Regions from separate parts of the Dendrosporobacter sp. 1207_IL3150 genome, predicted to be linked through region 2. Evidence: riboswitches for the same ligand, from Rfam matches in the RefSeq annotation. Region 2 holds a riboswitch; each other region holds the start of a gene.

Region 1 (7,389 bases), on a different contig from region 2:
ACATTCCAAGAACAGCTCCAGTGCCTTCGCCTAGTCGCATATCCAATTTTAGATATGCAGGTACACCAATAACTTCTAAAACTTCGGCATGAGCAGGTTCTACTGAAAAATGCGAACCAACTAGGTAATCTTTTACTTGCGGCGCAATTTTAACCGCTATTAATGCTGCTGCGCTTGTTATTAAACCATCTAAAACAACTGCCGCACCGCTGGATGCCGCACCTAATATTACTCCAACCAAGCCAGCAATTTCAAATCCTCCAACTTTAGACAATACATCGATAGGATCATTCTTATCTGGTGAATTAACCTCAATTGCTCTTTTTAATACACTTACTTTTCTATCTAGTATTTCATCACTAATGCCGGTACCACGTCCAGTTAATTCTTCTAATGTCTTTTTACTATAACAAGCAACAATCGCCGTACTAGGGGTTGTATTAGCTATACCCATTTCACCTAGACCGATTACACGAGAGCCTTTAAAAGCCTCACCCTGGGCTATTTTTATACCTGTTTCAATTGCTTGCTGAGTCTGCTCGCGAGTCATCGCCGGCTCTTTTGCAATGTTCTTTGTGCCACAAGCTATTTTTTCTTGATGTATATTTGTAAGCTGTGATAAATCTGCCGCTACACCAATATCCACAAGAACAAGACGAGCACCAATATGTTCGGCGAAAACATTAATAGCAGCTCCGCCTTGGCAAAAATTCTGAACCATCTGGGCTGTTACTTCCTTAGGATAGGCACTAACTCCTTCATCGGCCACACCATGATCGCCGGCCATTAAAATTACGCTTTTTTCAAGCTTTTTTGGCCTTGGATTACCAGTAATGCCAGCCATTTGTCGAGCTATATGTTCAAACGAATGTAAACTTCCGAGCGGCTTAGTTAAATTATCAAGTCTTAATTGACACCTATCCATAGCAGCATTGTCTAATGGTTTAATTAAAGAAATTATATCTTCAAACATGCTCATGTCCCCCTCGTTTTGGCAGTGTACTATACCTGCTTCGAAACCCCTGCATTTTCAAAAGTTGCCATATTGTTTAGCATCTTAATTGAAACACTTAGCATGTCAACTACCATCGAAGCACCAATGGCTTCTCCTAAGCGAACTCCCATGTCTAAACATGCCTTCAAATTGAGTTTGTCCAATGCAATAACATGCGCTGGCTCACCCGAAAGATGTGAAGCAAATATGTAGTTTTTACTTAATGGGTGAATAGCATTAGCGATTAATGCGGCGGCAGTAGTATTTAGGCCATCTATAACTACAGCACATCTATTTGCCGCACAACCAAGAACTACCCCTGCCAATGCACCAATCTCAAAACCGCCGACCTTTGCTAACACGTCAATTCCGTCTGCTCTATCAGGCTCGTTCACTCTTAAGGCTTCACGGACAATATCGATCTTAATTTTCATCCTGCTGTCAGATATACCAGTTCCCCTGCCAGTAACTATTTCGGGAGCAAGTCCAGTAAACGCTGCAACAATAGCAGCACTTGATGTTGTGTTTCCTATTCCCATTTCGCCAAGACTGAAACATGTATATCCTTTCTGAACTCGGTCATTAACAATTTCGATGCCAGTTTCTATTGCCTGTATAGCCTGTTCACGTGTCATTGCTGGTCCTTGCGTAAAATCTTGGGTGCCATACGCAATCTTTCTGTGCCATAATTCTGGTACATGAGATAAATCTCCAGCAACCCCCATATCAACTACAACCATATCAGCACCACAGAAGTTAGCAAAAGCATTAGCACTTGCCCCCTTAGAAACAAGATAGTTGGCAGTCATGTGAATTGTTGTTTCTACTGGATAAGCACTAATACCATGCCTTGCTACGCCATGGTCCGCCGAAGTCACTACCATACAGCAGCGTGGAACTTGTGGCACGATCTCTCCCGACACCCCAGCATACTGCCTTACCATTTGTTCAAGTCTCCCTAAACTACCGATAGGTTTTGTAAGATTATCCAATCGATTTTGCACTTCTCTCATAACATCAGTATTTAACGGAGAAATTCTGGCTAATGTTTCTTTCAATAAACTCATAGTATCCCCCATTTTAGACTTATATCATTTAAAAATAAAGACGGCTTACTCAGTCTCAAAGGACGGCGCAAGCCAGTGTAAAAAATAAAACGACGACCTTTTTGAAAATAATACCAAAAAAGCCGACGAAAATACTCTTTGTGTATTACACCAACCTTTCCTCGAAGGTTTGTAATAACGGTGAAGGCAGGTCTCCTGGCTCCCAGTTCATCGACTATTACGCCTTCCTCTAATGAGTGGCATTGTAATGTCTTCCTGGTACAGTGGCGGGACCGCGCTATCAGCAAATTGCTTAGACTTCCCTATTATCCTCCAGCTGACTGGAGGCACCTTGACCGTATATTTTTTATTAAATTGTTGTCATTATAACAAATTTTTACCACTATCGTCAATTATAGACTTATCAATTATATATAAACTCATCTCTATCGAATCTATTAAAATTTAACAGTTATTAATTTATATGAGTACGGAGAAAATAATTATTGCGGAGAAGAGATGAAAAGGCTTGATTTATACGCAAAGCGCCAATAAGGGAATACGAAGCTATTAATATGCTCGGACTCCATTCGGATGCACTTGCGTATAGCTAAAGGCCAGTCATACTCTTAATCCTTTCAATACGACGGTCCTAGGGCCGTCGTTATTTTTTCATAAAATCATTATCATCAGTTTACCATCTAAGGATAAAAACTCAGTTCTGGAAAAAGTGCGGCAAATGATGTCTCATATACTAATTCAGGAAAAAAAACAAATTGAACTCGAGAATTGTGTCTATAAAGATGACTTGACTTACATACATACTTAAACCGACACCAATCGCAACGATTCTGTTTATAGTAAAGCTTGCCCCTCATACAAAAACCTCCCGTTAGTTTTACTATAAAGTATGCATTAACATAATAGGTTGTTCCTTTGTACTCGGTAAACTTATCAGGTATTAACTAATTATTTCTAGGTATTTTACTGCTGTAAAAAAAATAGTTATAGGAGTGATTAGTAAAAAACCTTGGAGGCGATGCCAATGATTATTTTTAGGAAAAAACATTTACTATTAATAGCACTCTTAGCTTTAGCTATCCCAATAGTTTTGATATCGGGTCGTGTTACAAATAAGATAATGATAAATAAAATAAATGTTTTACCGGCTCCTAAACTAGAATCACATGATTTAAAGAATGAAGATTTAAAGACATATACTAAAAGATTAATGTCATTAGAACGCGATATTGAACGACTTTATACTGAAGTAAGAATAGAAAAGCAATCTACAGAAGAGGTATATGATAAGTATCAGCAAATCAGAGTAAAATTACGGAAATTGCATGTGCATAATAGTGATACAGATAAATTTAGACTATGGCAAGAGCTTGCATATGCTAACTCAAACATCATAATGCTTGTTCAATCCTTAGACGCAACTAACCCAAACTCTAAAGAAAGTGAACAACTTGAAAAAAGAATATCATTTACACTAGAAGCATTTAAGTCCTCGGCTGACGATATTATTAACGATAGAATTGAAAAACAGCAGCTAAATACAGATATTCAGGCTATTTTCGAAATTGAAGATTAAGTTTTATTACCTCGATTTTAAAAACAGTACTTATTTATTTTATACATCTAAATAAAATACCACTGCAAGACTTTATCTTGCAGTGGTATTTTAAATTCAGTCGATAAGTAGATTAGCAATCTGTGACGTCGTCTCCGCAACAGAAGAAAAATAACAGGATAATAATGATTACGATAACGATACCACTATTACCGCGTCCTCCACATCCACCAAAACCGCCGAATCCCATTATAACTCCTCCTTGTAATTTGATTTTCTTGGGTGCACGGTATCCTATGATCAATGTAATAAATTTGCTACATACCAATACAAAAAAATTAATTTATATCGCTTTTTATCCATAATTTTAACATTACGTATTAGGCATAATGAGCTAGTTACGGCTAAAAAATACTACAACCAATGAATTATTATCGGATAAGTAAGCCTGAATTCCTTAACTACTGCATTATAGCTTTCGTAACTCCAGTATTACTGTCGCATTATACTCATAAACTGCTGATATGTTGGCTCGGAATGATAAACTTTCCGCATTGTCACAAAAATAATGTAGGATCGAAGGAGTTGCTATGTCTGCTTTTTTAATTAAATATATCATCGCCGTATTTACTCTTTGGGTAATATCATCCAACCATGATGAGCTCTACTATCCAAAAATATACCATTTTTTTATTACAAGCTTAATTATCGCCGTGACTGGAATATTAATGTCACGAATCCCGTTAGTTACACAAACGATTTGGATGAATACTACTTATTATGTGTTTGTAGCTGCACTTGCTATTTTTTTAATCTCATTCTTTTTGCCAAACAGCTACGTTACCTTGCATGGTGCCTTTTTCACCGCATCAATAGTTGGACTCCTAGAGTTAATCATTTATTTAGTAGTACGCCGTCATAGAAAACTAACAAACGGAGAATAGCGAAAAGAAAAAAACTCATAGACATAATAGAGTTGAGTTGCATATACTTTCCTTACTTGTTTTATCACCGTCAAATAGATCAATCTGAAAATTGCCATTTGCGGTAACTAATCCAGCTCCTCTAACACCTAAACTGCGGATTGGCTTATCCCATTTATAGCTAGCATTGAATAAGGCAGTTCCTATGAGTAAAGAGGAAATAACTGCCGCTTGATTTGGGTTATAATTCTATATCACAGTTGTGTTGCCGTTAAAAAAATATAAGAAATTAGGCATGTTAGAATCCCTTTAAAGATTCTAGCATGCCTTTTTTATGTCTTATATTCCCTATTAGCTGACTTTATGTTAAAGTTCGCAGTAAATTCATAAGAGAATTTGCTTATTTTATTTATGTTGTTTTAAAAAAAGTAGTACCACTTAAAGCTTTAATAATCGCAAAATATTCACGAATCGAATAATTCAGCCTAACTAATATAGGGCTAATACTAGATTTACCATCATAATCTAACTTTAAATGTTGAGCTAATAATTTTGCCCTTAACATATGATAGTCACTAGTGATAATTAAGAATCTTGGTTTTTTATCGGAAAGTGACAAGGCTATATTATTACTAAATTTGAGATTTTGCATAGTTGTCGTAGATTTATCTTCATAGATTATTCTTTCAGCATCAATACCTTTATATATAAGGTATTGGCCCATAGCTTCTGCTTCTGATATGGTTTCACCTTGCCCACGCCCTCCTGAGACTATTACCTTAGATGTTTTGATTTTTACAAGATAATCGTATCCCGCATCTAGTCGACTTATTACAGTATTTGAAACTTTATCGCCATCTAGTCCTGCCCCTAGAATTACTGCATAATCAACATTACCATCAGTATCTGAGTTCCATTCACTTATAATTAATGCTTCAATACAAATAAAGGAACTATAGAATAAAACTATCCCTACTAATGCCAATTTACGCAAATTTTTAACCCTTTTACCTGAAGTGTAATTTAACACATAATGGTTTAAGGAATATATCATAACTAGAGATATCCATGTACCTAAAATAAATAAAGTTCCATATGTAAATCCTAAGAATAACATAAGCACTATGACAATTGCTAAATAGATTAAAATAGAAACTAACATAGTTTTATTAATTGTTGCTTTCATATTCGCATAACACTCCAAATTTATCTTGTGAAACCTTAATATAAGATTATAGGATAATGCTCGAAACCCTTTATTTTATTAAACATCCTCCATATGAGGGTTGCGCCGACTATAAAAAACCATTATTACTGCTTATCACTATTTTACTGGGTAAACTTTATTATCAGATTTACACACAGAGCATATTCGAAAGCTAGTTAACGCTGGACTTGTATTTCAAGAACAAAAAATGGCAAATTTTAATTTACAAAAGAACCGCTTCCACAATATGCACTACATAAAAAGACCGAATTATGAGAAGCGCTTATTACCTAGAAATATATTGATATATTTGTTTGAAAATGTCTTGATTTGTTTTTTGAATACGTCGCTAAGTTGTTTGTAAAATTAGAATTAACTTTTATAAACAAAAACTCCCAGCAAATAAGCCGGTAGTTTTTTTTATTATGCGTTATTTTTCGTTTGAGCCTTACCTATAATCGCACTTTGTATTTAGATAAATTTCTATTTGTTCTGAAAATCGATAAACAATGATATCTATTCCACATCTCATAAACTCAATAGAAAAAGAAACCGCCGCTATTATAGCTAACTTTATCCAAAACACAACTTCAATATTTGCCGTTATTGGTACTTGTTTTTAGTAGTTAAGGGACAAAACAAGGGAGAGTTTATATAAATAAAAAAAGACTTGCACATCGGCAAGCCTTGAATTTACTGGTGGGGTTAGGCAGACTCGAACTGCAGACCTCTTCGATGTCAACGAAGCGCTCTAACCAACTGAGCTATAACCCCAAATGTATTTCGCAGCCGATTGCTCAGCTGCGAATATTATTATATTACGGTTATCCTGTAATGTCAATACCAATTTAGTATTAGCATGTAATTTAGCTTTGTGTGAAGATACTTTATGTATCCTTATATCACGTATTTTCAAAGTACATATAAAAATAGAGCACAATTAGCGAAGTGCTCTTTAATTATAGCGTTTACTTCTTTACTGCAAGATTTAGGCATGAATAAGTTATAATATCCTAAAAACATAAACCTCCCATTTAGAAGGTTTATTTAAGCGGAAACGTTCTTTCAGCTTAATAGGATGTTGCTCTATCCCCTGAAACAGGGGTTACTAGCTTTCATTCATTATGTGGTAAGTAAACTATTTAAAATCGTCTTTAAAGGCTTTTTCCCTTCGTACAAATCATCGCGTATCACGTGCAAATCGTTAACACTACTGAGTCCAGTTAATTGCAGTTGAAATAGAAACCCAACCGTTGATTCAATGCGAGATAACTCTGAGTTAAGCATCGTCATAATCAAGTTCCTCAAATTCGCAGTAAACATAGCGAAGCGAAGAAATCTATCTAATTCGTAAAACTCGAGAACTGATCCCGAATAGTAGTTTCTGCAGTTCCAACCAACTTCTTTTGTTGCTGTAGCAAAAGCTATCTCTTTACTTCTGCTTAGCTCACTCTGATTAAAGCTTACACCACTCTCTCCACGCCAACTAGCTGACACAAAGTCAGGTATCTCTACCTTCCCAACAATAGATAAATTCTCCAATGTATGTCTTATGATATCTCGTATATTTCGGGGGAGTTTCAAAACCACGAGTCGTTCAGAAGTCAGCTCGATTCTGGAAGCTACTTTAAACTCGTTTGCTA
Region 2 (7,389 bases):
TTTGACACTTAGTGTAATTGGAATTGCCAATATTACTTTACATACCAGGGAAAAAATGATCGATATCATGGGGGAAGATTATATCCTGTTTGCCAAAGCACGAGGTAAAAGCACGGTCTCAATTATCCGCAATCATGCTCTCCGCAATATCATCCTTCCAGCTATAACCTTGCAATTTGCTTCTATCAGTGAGATTTTTGGAGGTTCTGTTCTGGTAGAACAAGTCTTTTCTTATCCTGGATTAGGGAAAGCTGCAGTTTCGGCCGGTTTAAGCGGTGATGCGCCTCTTTTGCTAGGTGTTGCAGTGATCAGCGCAGCGTTAGTATTTGTCGGCAATTTAATTGCTAATATTTTATATGGGATTATTGACCCTAGAATAAGGCGGGGAAGCGCATATGAATAATACTTCTTCGGTCACTGTTTTGCAGAAATACCAAAGGAGAAAATTGAATCAACGCAGTCAGACAATTATTTATTTAGCTTTTGGTGGTATCTTTTTATTTGCTATTACACTAATTGGTACCTTGCTTGGAGATGTAGCCATAACAACGAACTTTACTCAGAAAAATCTTGTGCCGCAGATGGCACATCCGTTTGGTACTGACTACCTGGGCCGAGATATGCTTTCCCGTACTTTGAAGGGAATGTCGATAAGTATTTATATTGGACTTTTTGCCTCAGTTATTAGTGCGCTTATAGCAGCAATTTTAGGGGCGGCGGCTGCAACTTTAGGAAAAAAGGTAGATGCTATTATAACCTGGTTTATCGACTTGGTTATGGGCATCCCTCATTTATTGCTGCTTATATTAATATCGTATGCTTTAGGAAGAGGTACATTTGGCGTGGTTGTTGCCGTTGCGATAAGCCATTGGCCGCTTTTGACCAGGATAATCCGGGGCGAAATCCTTCAGTTAAAAGAAGCAAACTATATAAAAATTGCCGGAAAACTAGGCCAGAGCAAGATGAAAATCGTCGCAAAACATATGATTCCGCATATATTTCCACAGTTTCTGGTTGGGTTAGTGCTGCTTTTTCCCCATGCCATTTTGCATGAAGCGGCCCTTACTTTTTTAGGTTTCGGCTTGCCGCCGGAGCAGCCCGGCATTGGCATTATTTTATCTGAAAGCATGAAGTATTTAGCTCTGGGGATGTGGTGGCTGGCGCTTTTCCCGGGAGTAGTTTTGCTTGCCACTGTTATGCTTTTTGATTTGGTAGGGCAAAGTTTGCGTAAAATTATCGATCCCCGTAGTGCCCATGACTAAGGAGTGTTAACCTGCATGGATAAAAAATATATTTTGAAGATAAAAAATCTGTCCGTTTCTTTTACTAAGTATGAGCAAGGCTTGAGGCAGACTGAGTTAGATGTCATTCGTAATTTAAATGTTTCAGTGCGTGAGGGAGAGCTTGTGGCTGTGGTAGGCTCCAGCGGTTCAGGCAAAAGTCTTTTAGCCCATGCAATGTTGGGGATATTGCCGCATAACTGCAGTGCTAAAGGCAATATTTTGTTCGAAGATGAGCTATTATGTCCAGAGCGTATAAAAAAGCTTAGAGGTAAGAAGATTGTTTTGGTTCCGCAAAGTGTTACTTACCTCGACCCTTTAGAAAAGGTCGGCAAGCAAGTGCGAAGAGAACGTAGCGATGCAAGTGTTCGAATAAAACAAGAAGAACTTTTTGATTATTACAAACTACCACAAAATACTGCCGACCTTTATCCCTTTGAGCTATCTGGGGGAATGGCGCGCAGGGTTCTTCTTACCACCGCAATGATGGAGAGTCCGCGCTTAATTATTGCTGATGAACCTACGCCTGGGCTTCATTTAGATGCAGCTAAAAAGGCCATGCGTCATTTTCGTGAGTTTGCCGACCAAGGTAATGGTGTGCTACTCATCACGCATGATATTGAATTAGCACTAGAAGTAGCTGATCGTATTGCTGTTTTTTATGCGGGAACCACGGTAGAGGAAGCTCCAGTAGCAGACTTTCAATCAGTCAATACACTTAGGCATCCTTACACCAAAGCACTTTGGCGAGCTTTACCGCAAAATGGCTTTCATCCCTTCCCAGGCAATCAGACATACGTTAAAGATATGCCAAGTGGCTGTGCATTTGGGCCCCGTTGCCCCCAGCTAACGCCAGAATGTAAAGGGGATATCAAAGAGAAGACGATACGTTTTGGAACGGTTCGCTGTATTCATGCAGTGTGAGGAGCGATTGAAGTGATCTTAGAGGCAAAAGGAATTTCTTTTGGTTATAAAAAAGGTTTAAATATATTTGAAAACTTCGACATAAAAATGCACAGTCATGAACGAGTCGGTATTGCAGCACCCAGTGGCTTTGGCAAGACAACGCTGTGCCAAATTTTATCAGGTTATATAAAACCTGCAAGTGGGCAGGTATTGTTAGATGGAGAAGACATTTACAGTATAAAAGGATATTGCCCTGTTCAAATGATATATCAGCATCCAAAAAAATCGGTTAATCCAAGGCTGCGCATGCAAGATGTAATTGCCGAAGGTGATGGAATCGAAGACCGGATTATCGAGGGATTGGGTATAGAGCGTGATTGGTTTAATCGTTTTCCCAGTGAATTATCCGGTGGTGAGCTGCAACGTTTTTGTATTGCTAGAGCGCTAGGCAAGCGGACAAAGTTTCTTATTGCTGATGAAATAAGTACAATGCTCGATCTTATTACCCAAAGCCAAATATGGAATTTCTTGCTTCAAGAAGTAGCAGAAAGAAAAATCGGCCTGATTGTTATAACCCATAGTACTCCTTTGATGGAGCGACTGGCTACGCGGCAAGTTATATTAAACTCCCAGAGCGTTAAAGATAATGCTGAGTGATAGAACTGAAAAGCTGAAGCGTCTCCATCAAACTAGACGCGAGAGAACGTATCAACTTGTTAACGATGCAATCCAATATTTGATTTGCTCTGGCCAGCCAGTAAATTTTAACAGTGTAGCCTTGACTGCTTGTGTTGCCAAGAAGACACTTTATAATCATCCCGATTTACGTGCTAGAATTGAGGAATTGCGTGAACAGGAATTTTCGAAGCAATTTTGTATTGCTGAAGACTTAAATAACGAGAATAAAGACAAAATTATTAGTGTGCTAATTAAAAAGATTACAAAACTGGAAGCTGACAATAAGCATTTACGCGAACAGTTAAAGTTAACAGGTACAGCGTCTAGGAACATATGATTGAATTAAAATATCCCTTTTTTGATTGACAAACGGATAATCGCATGTAATACTACACATAAGTGAAAAATTTCATATATTTGTATAGGTGCCCTAAGGGGCTTAATAGGGAAGACCGGTGTAATACCGGCGCGGTCCCGCCACTGTAATGGGAGAGTAAAGCCAAGAATATGCCACTGAGATAAATAATCTTGGGAAGGTTTGGCCAAGCGATGATCCAGAGCCAGGAGAACTGCCTATATATAAGTCACCGTTTTACCCACGAGCGATGGGGAGGGGATTTGCGCAGCGTTTCTGCTATTGTGCTTATTTCGTCCCGGTGTATTTTTATACTCCGGGATTTTTATAAGGATATACTGCTATGCATGTCTCCCTTCTTAAGGTAGGGAGATTTCTTTGTTTAATAAAGGAGTTGGGAAAATGAAAAAGGCCATTTTAGTTGTTAGTTTTGGTACTACCTATACAGATGCATTGAAGCTAAATATTGAAAGTGTGGAAGATAAAATCAGGGAGGCCTTCCCAGAATATGAAGTGCGCAGAGCATTTACGTCCCGAATGGTTATCAGAAGATTGAGTGAGCGTGATGGTATTCAGATTGATACTGAACAACAAGCGTTGGCGAGGCTTCAATCTGAGGGTTATAAAGAGGTATTCATCCAGCCCCTTCACGTTGTCGCAGGGGAAGAATATGAGAAGATTAAAAGAATGGTTGTACAGTACGCTCATGTCAAGGACAAGCCATTTGACAGAATAGCTCTTGGACGTCCGTTGCTTTACTACATGGGGCAGGAAGATCACGCTGACGACTATTTAATTGCTATCAATGCCATTAAAAATCAGCTTCCGGCATTAAATGAGAAGGAAGCAGTTATCTTTATGGGGCATGGAGGAGTTCATCCGGCTAATGCGGCATATGCTGCTCTACAGATGAAATTCGCACAAGCCGGTCTGAATAATGTTTTTCTTTATACTGTTGAAGGGTTTCCGGAACTTGATACAGTCATTGAAAAACTCAAAAAGAACAAAGTACGAAAAGTAACGTTAATGCCCTTTATGCTGGTTGCAGGAGATCATGCATATAATGATATGGCTGGGGATGAGGACGATTCGGCAAAAGCCCAGTTGAATATGGCAGGCATCGAAGTAGATGTATATTTACATGGGTTAGGTGAAAATGCAGCTATTGGGGATATTTATGTACAGCATTTAAAGGAAGCCATGGAAAAACCGGCAGGACATTGCTGTCATAAGCACTAAGTAAGTTATTTACAATTAAATAAATGTTGGTATAGGTGCCCGCAAGGGCTTAATAGGGAAGTCCGGTGCAATGCCGGCGCGGTCCCGCCACTGTAATGGGAAGCGAACTCAAATGATGCCACTGAGACAAATGTCTTGGGAAGGCTTGAGCAAGCGATGATCCAGAGCCAGGAGAACTGCCTATATATCAATCACCGTTTGACCCGCGAGCGATGGGGAGGGGATTTGTACACTATTTGGTGTGCTTATTTCGTCCCGGCGTATTTATACGCCGGGATTTTTATAGGTAAACTTATTTGTATATCTCCCTCTCTATTGGAGGGAGATTTTTTGTTTGAGTACTGCTGCTGGGGTGAGGATGTTAATAATTATACAAATTTAAAATCAGGAGGAAGAAAAGTGACTATAAAGATAAGTTTGACTAAAAATATTATTTATACCTGTATTTTAGGCAGTACAATACTGTTGCAAAGCATGCCAACTACTTATGCTAACCAAGAGGGGGGAGAGCAGTTCTATCTGGATCAAGTGGTGGTAACAGCCAATCGGATATCAACAAAAGTTTCCGAGACAGCCGCCAACGTAGAAATTATCAGCCGTGAGCAGCTAGAAAAAGGAAACTATCGTAATCTAGGCGAGGTGCTGCAGCACTTACCAGGTATACATGTAAGAAGCTATGGAACACCTGGCAGCAATAGTGCCGCGTTTATCAATGGCAGTGAACAGATTATCGTGATGATTGATGGAAGGCGCATGAATTTACCTAATGGGATTGGCGGCTTTGGGATGTCAACCGCCAAATTATCCAGCTTTGTGGGAATAGAAAATATTGAGCGGATTGAAATAGTAAAAGGCGGTAAATCAGCTTTATACGGCGCCGATGCAGTTGGCGGTATAATTAACATCATTACCAAACAGGGAGAAAAGAATGAGACTACACTGAAAGTAGCAGGCGGCAATTGGGATAGCAGCAGTATCAGCTTGACTAATGAGGGGCGGCATGGTGATTCCGGCTGGTATTTTAGCACGGATATTAGAAACATCGGCAACTATAGTGATGGGAATAGTAAAACCGTAAACCATACAGGTTCTGATCAGGATGCCTATACCTTACGTTTAGATCAAAAAATAAATGATGGTGATTTGACTTTTTCGTATGAATACTTTAGGGATGAAAGCCAAGGCAATGCGATTGCCCAAAAATTTGATAAAACCCAGCAAAATAATTGGGATTTAGCATATAAAAATCGTAATGATGACGACAATGGCTATCAAGCTAGATATTATCAGAATACTAATAACCGTCGTTATGATGGTGCTGGCCATGATGTTACAGTGTCAGGTTTTAACTATCAGACAGATAATAAAGTTACTGATAAGCATTTGTTTACTGCCGGATTAGATTGGCGTCAAGATAAAATAAAAAGCACCGAGTATGGTAATAAGCAGACAGACTTGACAGGACTTTACGTTCAGGACAAATGGGACTTGAATAATAAAGTCGGGGTCGTTCTAGGCGTCCGTTATGACAACCATGACGTTTATGGTAATCAAACTACCCCTCAGGCTTCATTAAACTATAAGGTGAGCGATAAGACCTCCTATTATGTATCTTGGGGGGAGGTATTCAATGCCCCGCGTTTCGATGATTTATACTGGCCGCACTCAGTTGAAACCTGGGGTTCTACAACCTATACCTATGATGGAAATCCAAATCTTAAACCAGAAACAGGCTGGAGCAGTGATTTTGGGATTAAGCATAAGTTTGATAGCACTACTAGCGGCAAATTTACATACTTTTATCGTAAATTAGATGATGCTATTGCCTGGAAAGATATTAGTACAGTTCCCAATAATCAGCATTGGGTGCCATCCAACGTAGATAAGCGGAAAGCTGAAGGTATTGAACTGCAGCTAAGTAAAAACTTTAACCAGGCACTGCAAGGCTACGTCGGTTTCAGTTATCTAAATATCCAAAATAAGAGCGGGGACAGCGATTATAAAAAAGATGCAAAAGTACCGGATAAGACCTGGAATGTTGGCGTTCTATATTCACAGGATAAAATTAGTGCCGACATTAAGGGGACGGCGTTAATGAGGCGGGAAAATTACGATTATAACCAATTTATTGCGAAAAGTTATTGGCTGTGGGATTCAAACATCAATTATAAATTAGACAATAGTCGTACCGTATTTTTAACTGTCAATAATATCTTTGATGCTTACTATGACGGCGTTGCAGGATATCCTAACGGCGGGCGCAGCTTCCTGTTAGGCGTCAGGGCCGTGATATAGGTTCGGCCAGAGTTGATTAAATATATGAAAAGGAAATACACATGCTTCAACTTGTGAATTTATCCAATTATAGTTCCGATAGAGAACTTATAAGAGATAGTTCGCAGCTTTTACGGGCTTTTCTGAACTATCATCACCTAGACGGAGTCGAAATGATGATATGTGCGCCATGGGATGCACGAGTTCATAAAAAAGAATGGATACATGGCGTGCATCTTATGTTTTGGCCATGCTGGTTGGATTTTTGGCGGGGCGATAAGCAAGCACTGCTGCGCCAGTTTACCAATGAAGCTGACATAAAAGCTTATTATGGTACTCTAGACCCTTTGGAATGGCTGGAGACATTTCGCGAGAATATTCGCCGAGCTAAGGCGGCCGAAGCAAAATATATAGTTTTTCATGTTAGCCATGCCAAAACAGCTGAATTATTTAAATGGTCTTTTAGTGCAGATGACAATGAAGTTATCAACGCAGTTATAGAGGTTGTCAATGCTCTTGCGGAGGATATTCCACCAGGTATGGAATTGCTGTTTGAGAATTTATGGTGGCCGGGGCTTACATTGTTGGATAAGGCGGTGACAGCTAAACTGCTCGATAGTGTTAAGCATCGTAACGTTGGCATTATGCTGGACACTG
Region 3 (7,389 bases), on a different contig from region 2:
TCGGGTGATCCAGGGCCAACTCCGACTCCAAAAAACCTACCTATATTAGCCATGTTGGCCTCCTTTTAGACACGAAATTATATTAATCGGATTTATTGCTTGAAGCATGTTATATGAAGCAACTTTTCGGATTCTTGAAACCTGTACCCCAAAAGCTTCTACTGTAAAGTTATCTTTTGCCTGAACAGTTTGCAGTGCTTTATATAAAGTCTCAACCGTTACAGCTGTAATTATCATTCGTCCACCGATTTTTAGTAAATTGTTGGCCGCCTCTATTATCTCTTCTAGCTTGCCGCCGCTTCCTCCAACGAAAACAACATCACAAAGAGGAATATTAACTAAGACATCAGGAGCATTCCCCTCAATGACAGCAATATTAGAAACGCCGAACTTATCGCAGTTAGCTCTAATTAGGCTTACTCCTTCAGCTTCTCTTTCAACTGCAAATACTTTACCCTCAGGAGCAAGCAGGGCTGCTTCAACTGACAAAGAGCCTGTGCCAGCCCCAATATCTAAAACTACGTCGGTTGACTTGATTTTTGCTTTTGCCAGCGCTAATATCCGCACCTCGCACTTTGTCATGGGAATATTACCGCGTATAAATTTTTCATCATCTATGCCAATAAAATGTGTCATGCTTTCACCACCATTACGCAATGCGAAAATCCCTCAATAAGACTAGCATTGGTGAGATTTGCACTGATGATCTCTTCGCTTTCATAAGATAGGTTTGCACAAATCCACACCAGACTCTCTGGCGGCCAGCCAATATTCATAAGGCGTGTCGCAATAGTTTTTGGATTGTTTATACTATCAGTTAAAATTCCGAGTTTTCTCCCTGGCTTGTACTCTAGCTTTTCGGCATCCGGTTCACGACCGTGCATACTTACTAAAGCAGCATCTTGCCAAGGCAGCGCAAGCTTGGCAAATGCAAGCTGAAACGAGCTGATGCCTGGTATTACTGTTAATTGGTTTTGTGAAAACCTTCCCCTTAGTGCACTCAGCAAGCTGTAATATCCTGGATCACCCGAGACAAGGACAACAACATCAGATGTACTAGATTTCATTTCAATGAAATCTAGTACATCTGCTATATCACTTTGGATTGCTTTTTTTACACAATCATGAGTAGCTAATGTGTCAAGAGCACGTTTACTGCCAACGATAACTTTGGCAGAATCAATAGTACGTTTCGCAATAGGAAGCAAATAGTCGGGAGACCCAGGTCCGATACCGACGACTACTATTTTATATTCCATCCCAGAGTTCCTCCTATTTCAATTGCAGAGCTGTCATAACCCAAAATATCACCTTTTAATGTTACAATAGCTGTTCCAACTGTTAAATCTCCAAATACGTAACGCATCGCACGCTCACTTGCGCGCTTTGCCAAGGTATCATAAACCGACACCATCTTATAGTGCTCGATTATCGGTAAGGCTGCTTCAGTAGTAGTACAAGCTAGAATTTCCTGCAGCGCTGACTGCGGTGCACCTGCTGCCCCCATGTACGCAGCTAGTGTTTCCAGCCTGGCGTCAGCCATGCGATTATGTGTATGGAAGATACCAGCTGCAACTTTAACAAGTTTACCTAGATGACCAAACAGTAAAACATTCTTAATTTTTTGGTTGACACAGTTTTCTAACATATGTCCAATGAAATTACTTGTTTGTATGACTGCCTCGGCAGGCAGAGAGAACTTGTTAATTGCTATATCTTGACCAATCTTACCGGGGACTAGAACTAATGTGTCATATCCTTGGGCTTTAGCCACACTAATTTGCGGAGTTAATGAATTTTTGAAGGCCTCTTCAGACATTGGCTCAACTATACCTGTAGTTCCGATAATAGAAAGACCGCCAATTATGCCAAGTGTTGAATTTAAAGTTCGCTTAGCAAGTGTCTCGCCGGCGGGGATGGATATAACAGCTTCTGCCCCGCAATCTATGGGCAGCACTTCTCGTAAAGCATTGGTAATCATAAAATGCGGTCCTGGATTAATTGCAGGTTGGCCAACAGCGACAGCTAATCCAGGCTTGGTAACAACACCAACACCTTTGCCGGCTTTAATTGTAATTTCTTGTGTCGAAGTTATTCTAACATCAGCTTCAACAGCTGTTCCGTTAGTAATATCGGGATCATCGCCTGAATCTTTAATAACTCTGGCAAAACCACCGGTATCTTTTTTAAAGCTGCTAGCAATTGGTACACATATTAATTTGCCTTGAGGAGAAAGCACTTCGACTATGTTTGGAAACTGCCCATAATGTGCTAACACTGCAGCTTTAGCGGCGGCGGCAGCACAACTACCAGTAGTAAAGCCTGAGCGTAATTTTTTTGACAAACTAAAAAACCCCCTATAGTCAGGGGGTATTAAAATAAACAATACATAAGCACTGCTTAGAATATTACCCACCTGCCTATCATCCGTAGGTCGTTTCACTCCTATTCGGAGTTATGACGGTGTGTGTTAAAACAGGCAGGTCTCCTGGCTTGAATCATCGCATGTCTGCACCTTCCCAGGTTACCCCAGTGGCATAAAGCTGACATACTCAACAAATACAGTGGCGGGACCGCGCCGGTATCACACCGGACTTCCCTTTTAAGCAGTTGCACCTGTTTCCTCTTCTATTTCATTTAACATTTATAAGTCAAATAAATAATAACTATAGTATATTCCATAAATTGCATTAAGTTCCTGCTAAAACAACAAAAATCAGTAAAATTTTTCATTATCGCTTACCGATTTCAACACTCGAAGCGACTTATTTTTAATGCAGTCGACATCATGTAGGATTTTCCCGTAAAATATGTAGGATTTTTTATAAAAAAAAGAAAGGATTTTTCCAACTTATTCAGAATAGTTATTTAGTATTGATTGGTCTAATATATGACCAATATGTGAACAAGGGAGTGGAAATATGAAAAAAGTAAGTGATAACTGGCAATCAGCATTTCCTGCCGGAAAAGTTGGTCCGCAATTTTGGGCTGCATTTGAAGAAAATGCTAAGAATGCTAGTACCGAGATTTTTAAAGTAAAAACAGCTGCAGAAGCAAAAGAAATCGTTACTAACCTAGCGAAATTCACTAATGCTAAAAAAGTTGTTGCGGTTAATAGTGCAATGCAAGAAGCTGCAAATATTAATGAAGAACTAAAAGCACTCGGTATAGCAGTATATAATGATAAGTTTGATATAGCCGAGCATGCGGAAAGTGCTGATATTGGTATTTCAACAGTGGAATTTGCTATAGGTGAGTCCGGAAGTCTTTGTATGGACGGGTTTTCATACGAAGCTCGTGTTGTAACTATGCTTCCGCCGATACATATTGCTTTCATGAACGCTAATAACATCGTACCTGGAATTTCCGAAGCTTTTGAAGTGATTTCTAAAGTATATGACGATGGCTATGTAAGCTTTATTACAGGCCCAAGCCGTACAGCCGATATCGAACGTGTTTTAACTATTGGTGTTCATGGACCAAGCCGTTTAATTTTAATTGCTGTTGATGAAGATATCAACGGAGGTGTGAAATAATGGAAAATACTAATCGTGATATAAAAAGAGAAATAAATGAAAAATTAAATGACCAGGTATTACGTGGAGCTTTAGGACGATTTGCAACAGCATATCCTATCGCACGTGCTAAAGCATATGAAAATGTCGAAGACGTTGATGCTTTACGTGAACAGTTTAGACAAATGAAAATCGAAACTGTTAATAATATTGATGCGGTTGCAGATCAGTTTGAAGCATCCGTAATTAAACGGGGCGGTAAAGTTTTCCGTGCTAAAGACGGAGACGCTCTAAAAGAATACTTAATTGATTTATGCAAAAAAGCTAATGTAAAACGCATCGTAAAGTCCAAGTCTATGGCATCCGAAGAAATTCATCTAAATCATGCTTTAGAAGAAGCCGGACTTCATGTTAAAGAAACAGATTTAGGCGAATGGATTATCTCCCTTGCCGGACACAAACCATCTCATATGGTTATGCCTGCGATTCACTTAAATAAAGAACAAATTGCTGAATATTTCTCAAAAGAACTACAGCAGGAAATTCCAACAGATATTCCTTTCATGGTACAGGCTGCCCGTAAAGCGCTCCGTACTGAGTTCTTAACTGCTGACATGGGTATCTCAGGCGCTAACTTCGGCATTGCTGAAAACGGTGCTATCGGTCTAGTAACAAATGAAGGTAATGCACGCTTAGTTACTACCCTTCCTCGCGTCCATGTTGTAATTATTGGTTATGAGAAACTTATTCCAACAATTAAAGATGCTGCTCCTATTCTCCGGACATTACCTCGTAACGCAACAGGTCAGCGTATGACTAGTTATATGACAATGACTACTGGACAAACTCCGGTCATTGTTAAGCAAGATGGTAAATGGATCGAGCAAGATAAAGAACTTCATGTTATTTTGTTAGATAACGGCCGTCTTAAGGCTGCAAAAGATCCTAAGTTCAAAGAAATATATAACTGTGTTCGCTGTGCGTCTTGTCTCAATGTATGCCCTGTTTATACAATTGTTGGTGGTCACGTTTACGGACATATCTACGCGGGCGGTATTGGTGCAATTTTAACTGCTTTCCTTCACAGCATGGGTGATTTCGAACAAATTAATGAACTTTGTATCGGCTGTCGTAAGTGCGTAGAAATTTGCCCTGGAAAAATGAATATTCCTGGTCTTATTGAAGAATTAAGATCACAAAGAGTTAAAGACAATGGTCTTCCGTTTGGAGTTAAGGCTGTTTTTGAAAACGTTCTAGCAAATCGTAAAGTATTCCATACTTTGCTTCGTTTAGCAGCTATTGGTCAAAAGCCGTTCCAATCAGGCAAAGTAATTCGCCACTTACCTCTCTTCCTCGCGGGCTTAGCAAAAGATCGCAGTCTTCCAGCTGTAGCAGATACTCCTTTCCGTGATAGAGTTCAAAAAATCACCAGAAAAATCGCAAATCCTAAGAAGCGTATTGCTTTCTTCAGCGGATGTAATATTGACTTTATATTCCCTGAAACTGGTGAATCAGTATATAAAGTGCTTCATGATCTTAATATGGAAGTCGTATTCCCTGAAGATCAAAGCTGTTGCGGTAAACCTGTACTAGGTATGGGAGACAAGGAAACGGCTAAAAGCATTGCGATAAAGAATATCGAAGCGTTCGAAGCAGCTAATGCTGATGTTATCCTTTCGGCTTGTCCTACTTGCGCTGAAACTTGGCACGAAACCTATGTTGAACTTTTCCACGATGACCCTCAATGGAAAAACCGTGTTGAGAAGATAGCTCATAAAGTCCGTGAGTTCAGCCATTTTGTCGCTGAAGAATATGCTAAGGCAGGACGCTTGAATAAAGTGGCAGGCGGAACAAAAGTAACTTACCATGATTCTTGTCATATGAAACGTGGTCTAAATATTTTTGAAGAGCCTCGCAAACTGCTCGAAGCAGCAAAAGGCTATGACTTCGTAGAAATGAATAACTGCGATAAATGCTGCGGTATGGCTGGAGCGTTCGGGGTTAAATATACTGAACTTTCAATGCCAATCCTTAAAGAGAAAATCCAAAATATCAAAGACAGTGGTGCTGAAGTCATTGCCGTGGGTTGCCCTGCGTGCATGATGCAAATTCAAGGCGGTCTTGATAAACAATTGCCTAGCGTAAAAATTAAGCATGTAGCTGAAATTTTAGCTGAAAACATTAAAGATTAGTCTTAGTCATTTTATTAATAGGATCGGCATACCACACAGTGTATGCCGATCTTATTTCATAAACTATGGAAAAAAACCGACTTCATATGAAGTCGGTTTTTTTACGTTATTTCTTGTATTAATTCAAGTCGCTCACTGTCGGGCCCCTTAAAGAATACTATCTTCTTGTTATTAACGAGCTTAGGTTCAGTGAATATAAACTCGACGTTAACACCTTTAAGTTTATTTATAGCTTCGCCGATGTCCTTCACCTTAAATGCTAAATGATCAACAGCACCCGATCCTACTCTATTGTCTTTGTCAGCATATTGGATTAGCTCGATTGTATAATTTCCTGAACTAAGGTATGTGAGCTTTATAAAGCTGTTTTGATAACTGTCTACAAGCTTGCAACCCAAAACATTACAATAAAAGTCAACAGAAAGGTCGGTATTGCTAACAACAATACCGACATGAGCACATTTAAACATATTCGACTCCAAATTTAGGCTTCTCCCTTACCCATAGCCAAGCCTATCTCTAATGCTTTTGTATTTACACTTTCAGTACCTTTTGGTACGCGGTGTAAAACTGCCTTAAGCAAAGACTCACCAGTTACAATGCCAGTCGCGCCAACAATTGCACCAAGAGCGATAATATTAGCAAACATAGCATTACCTAGTTCCTCTCGAGCAGCTTTTGTAATTGGCAATGATAAAACCCCAGCAGTCGTTTCTGGAAGCTGCTTAACAAAAGTGGTATCAATAAGCAGTTTACCTTCGGGTTTTAATTTCTTAACGTATTTATTGCAAGCTTCTTGGCTCATTGCTAATAAAATATCTGCTGCCAATACTTTAGGATAGTCAATACTCTCATTGCTGATAATGACATCAGATTTACTAGCCCCTCCGCGAGCTTCCGGACCGTAAGACTGAGTTTGTATTGATTCTTTGCCATCTAATATTGCAGCTTCAGCCAGTATAATCCCAGCTAGTATTAAACCTTGACCGCCTGTACCGCTTAAACTAATCTCCCACATTATGCTTGCCCTCCTTTTTGCTGCTGCAAACGGACAATAAGCTTTTCGTACTCAGCAGTATATTCAGGCGCCGGTGAGTTATGAAGCTCTCCGATAACAAATTTACCTTCCATATTTTCTGGAGCCAATTTAGCTGCAGCCTGAACAGTCACAGCATTGTCACGCTGCCATTGCATCATTTTTTCCGCTGTGCCCATTTTGTTTTTACGGCCAAAACCTATCGGACACTGAGTAATAGCGTCAACAACTGAAAAACCTTTGTTTTGGATTGCTTTTGTAATTAAATCCGTCAACATAGTTGCGTGGAAAGCTGTACCGCGTGCAACGTAAGTTGCACCAGCTGCAACCGCTAATGCTGGGATATCAAAGGAACGCTCTATTTGACCAAATGGAGCTGTTGAGGACTTGCTGCTTTGAGGTGTTAATGGGGAAGATTGTCCACCAGTCATACCATAAATGCTATTATTAAAAACAATTGTTGTTATGTCGATGTTTCGGCGAGCGGAGTGAATAAAGTGATTACCACCAATTGCAGTACTATCACCGTCTCCAGTTATAACTATAACATTGAGCTCAGGATTCGCAAATTTGATTCCTGTAGCAAAAGTCAAGGCACGTCCGTGTGCTGTATGAATCGTATTAAAGTTCATATATCCAGAAGCAC

The links. A riboswitch is a leader RNA that binds a small molecule or an ion and turns the genes downstream of it on or off. The one in region 2 is predicted to bind cobalamin.
Region 1: another riboswitch for cobalamin. It lies ahead of cobT (nicotinate-nucleotide--dimethylbenzimidazole phosphoribosyltransferase); the one in region 2 lies ahead of V6C17_RS06085 (TonB-dependent receptor plug domain-containing protein).
Region 3: another riboswitch for cobalamin. It lies ahead of cbiD (cobalt-precorrin-5B (C(1))-methyltransferase CbiD); the one in region 2 lies ahead of V6C17_RS06085 (TonB-dependent receptor plug domain-containing protein).

Annotation. Positions count from the first base shown of each region.
Region 1 is NZ_JBAIYU010000026.1:32,689-40,077, forward strand. It holds gene cobT (nicotinate-nucleotide--dimethylbenzimidazole phosphoribosyltransferase) at 1-973, opposite strand, end outside; gene cobT (nicotinate-nucleotide--dimethylbenzimidazole phosphoribosyltransferase) at 1,003-2,061, opposite strand; cobalamin riboswitch at 2,230-2,410, opposite strand; gene V6C17_RS13065 (hypothetical protein) at 3,086-3,637, shown strand; gene V6C17_RS13070 (hypothetical protein) at 4,207-4,560, shown strand; gene V6C17_RS13075 (YdcF family protein) at 4,949-5,725, opposite strand; tRNA gene V6C17_RS13080 (tRNA-Val) at 6,444-6,520, opposite strand; gene V6C17_RS13085 (hypothetical protein) at 6,869-7,389, opposite strand, start outside.
Region 2 is NZ_JBAIYU010000010.1:553,144-560,532, reverse strand. It holds gene V6C17_RS06115 (ABC transporter permease) at 1-403, shown strand, start outside; gene V6C17_RS06110 (ABC transporter permease) at 396-1,262, shown strand; gene V6C17_RS06105 (ABC transporter ATP-binding protein) at 1,278-2,204, shown strand; gene V6C17_RS06100 (ABC transporter ATP-binding protein) at 2,217-2,843, shown strand; gene V6C17_RS06095 (DUF6262 family protein) at 2,833-3,201, shown strand; cobalamin riboswitch at 3,271-3,455, shown strand; gene V6C17_RS06090 (sirohydrochlorin cobaltochelatase) at 3,622-4,458, shown strand; cobalamin riboswitch at 4,475-4,656, shown strand; gene V6C17_RS06085 (TonB-dependent receptor plug domain-containing protein) at 4,858-6,753, shown strand; gene V6C17_RS06080 (TIM barrel protein) at 6,795-7,389, shown strand, end outside.
Region 3 is NZ_JBAIYU010000011.1:54,966-62,354, forward strand. It holds gene cobI (precorrin-2 C(20)-methyltransferase) at 1-53, opposite strand, end outside; gene cbiT (precorrin-6Y C5,15-methyltransferase (decarboxylating) subunit CbiT) at 46-636, opposite strand; gene cbiE (precorrin-6y C5,15-methyltransferase (decarboxylating) subunit CbiE) at 633-1,259, opposite strand; gene cbiD (cobalt-precorrin-5B (C(1))-methyltransferase CbiD) at 1,244-2,344, opposite strand; cobalamin riboswitch at 2,462-2,635, opposite strand; gene V6C17_RS07935 (LutC/YkgG family protein) at 2,922-3,536, shown strand; gene ldhH (L-lactate dehydrogenase (quinone) large subunit LdhH) at 3,536-5,707, shown strand; gene V6C17_RS07945 (VOC family protein) at 5,809-6,177, opposite strand; gene V6C17_RS07950 (2-oxoacid:acceptor oxidoreductase family protein) at 6,192-6,725, opposite strand; gene V6C17_RS07955 (2-oxoacid:ferredoxin oxidoreductase subunit beta) at 6,725-7,389, opposite strand, start outside.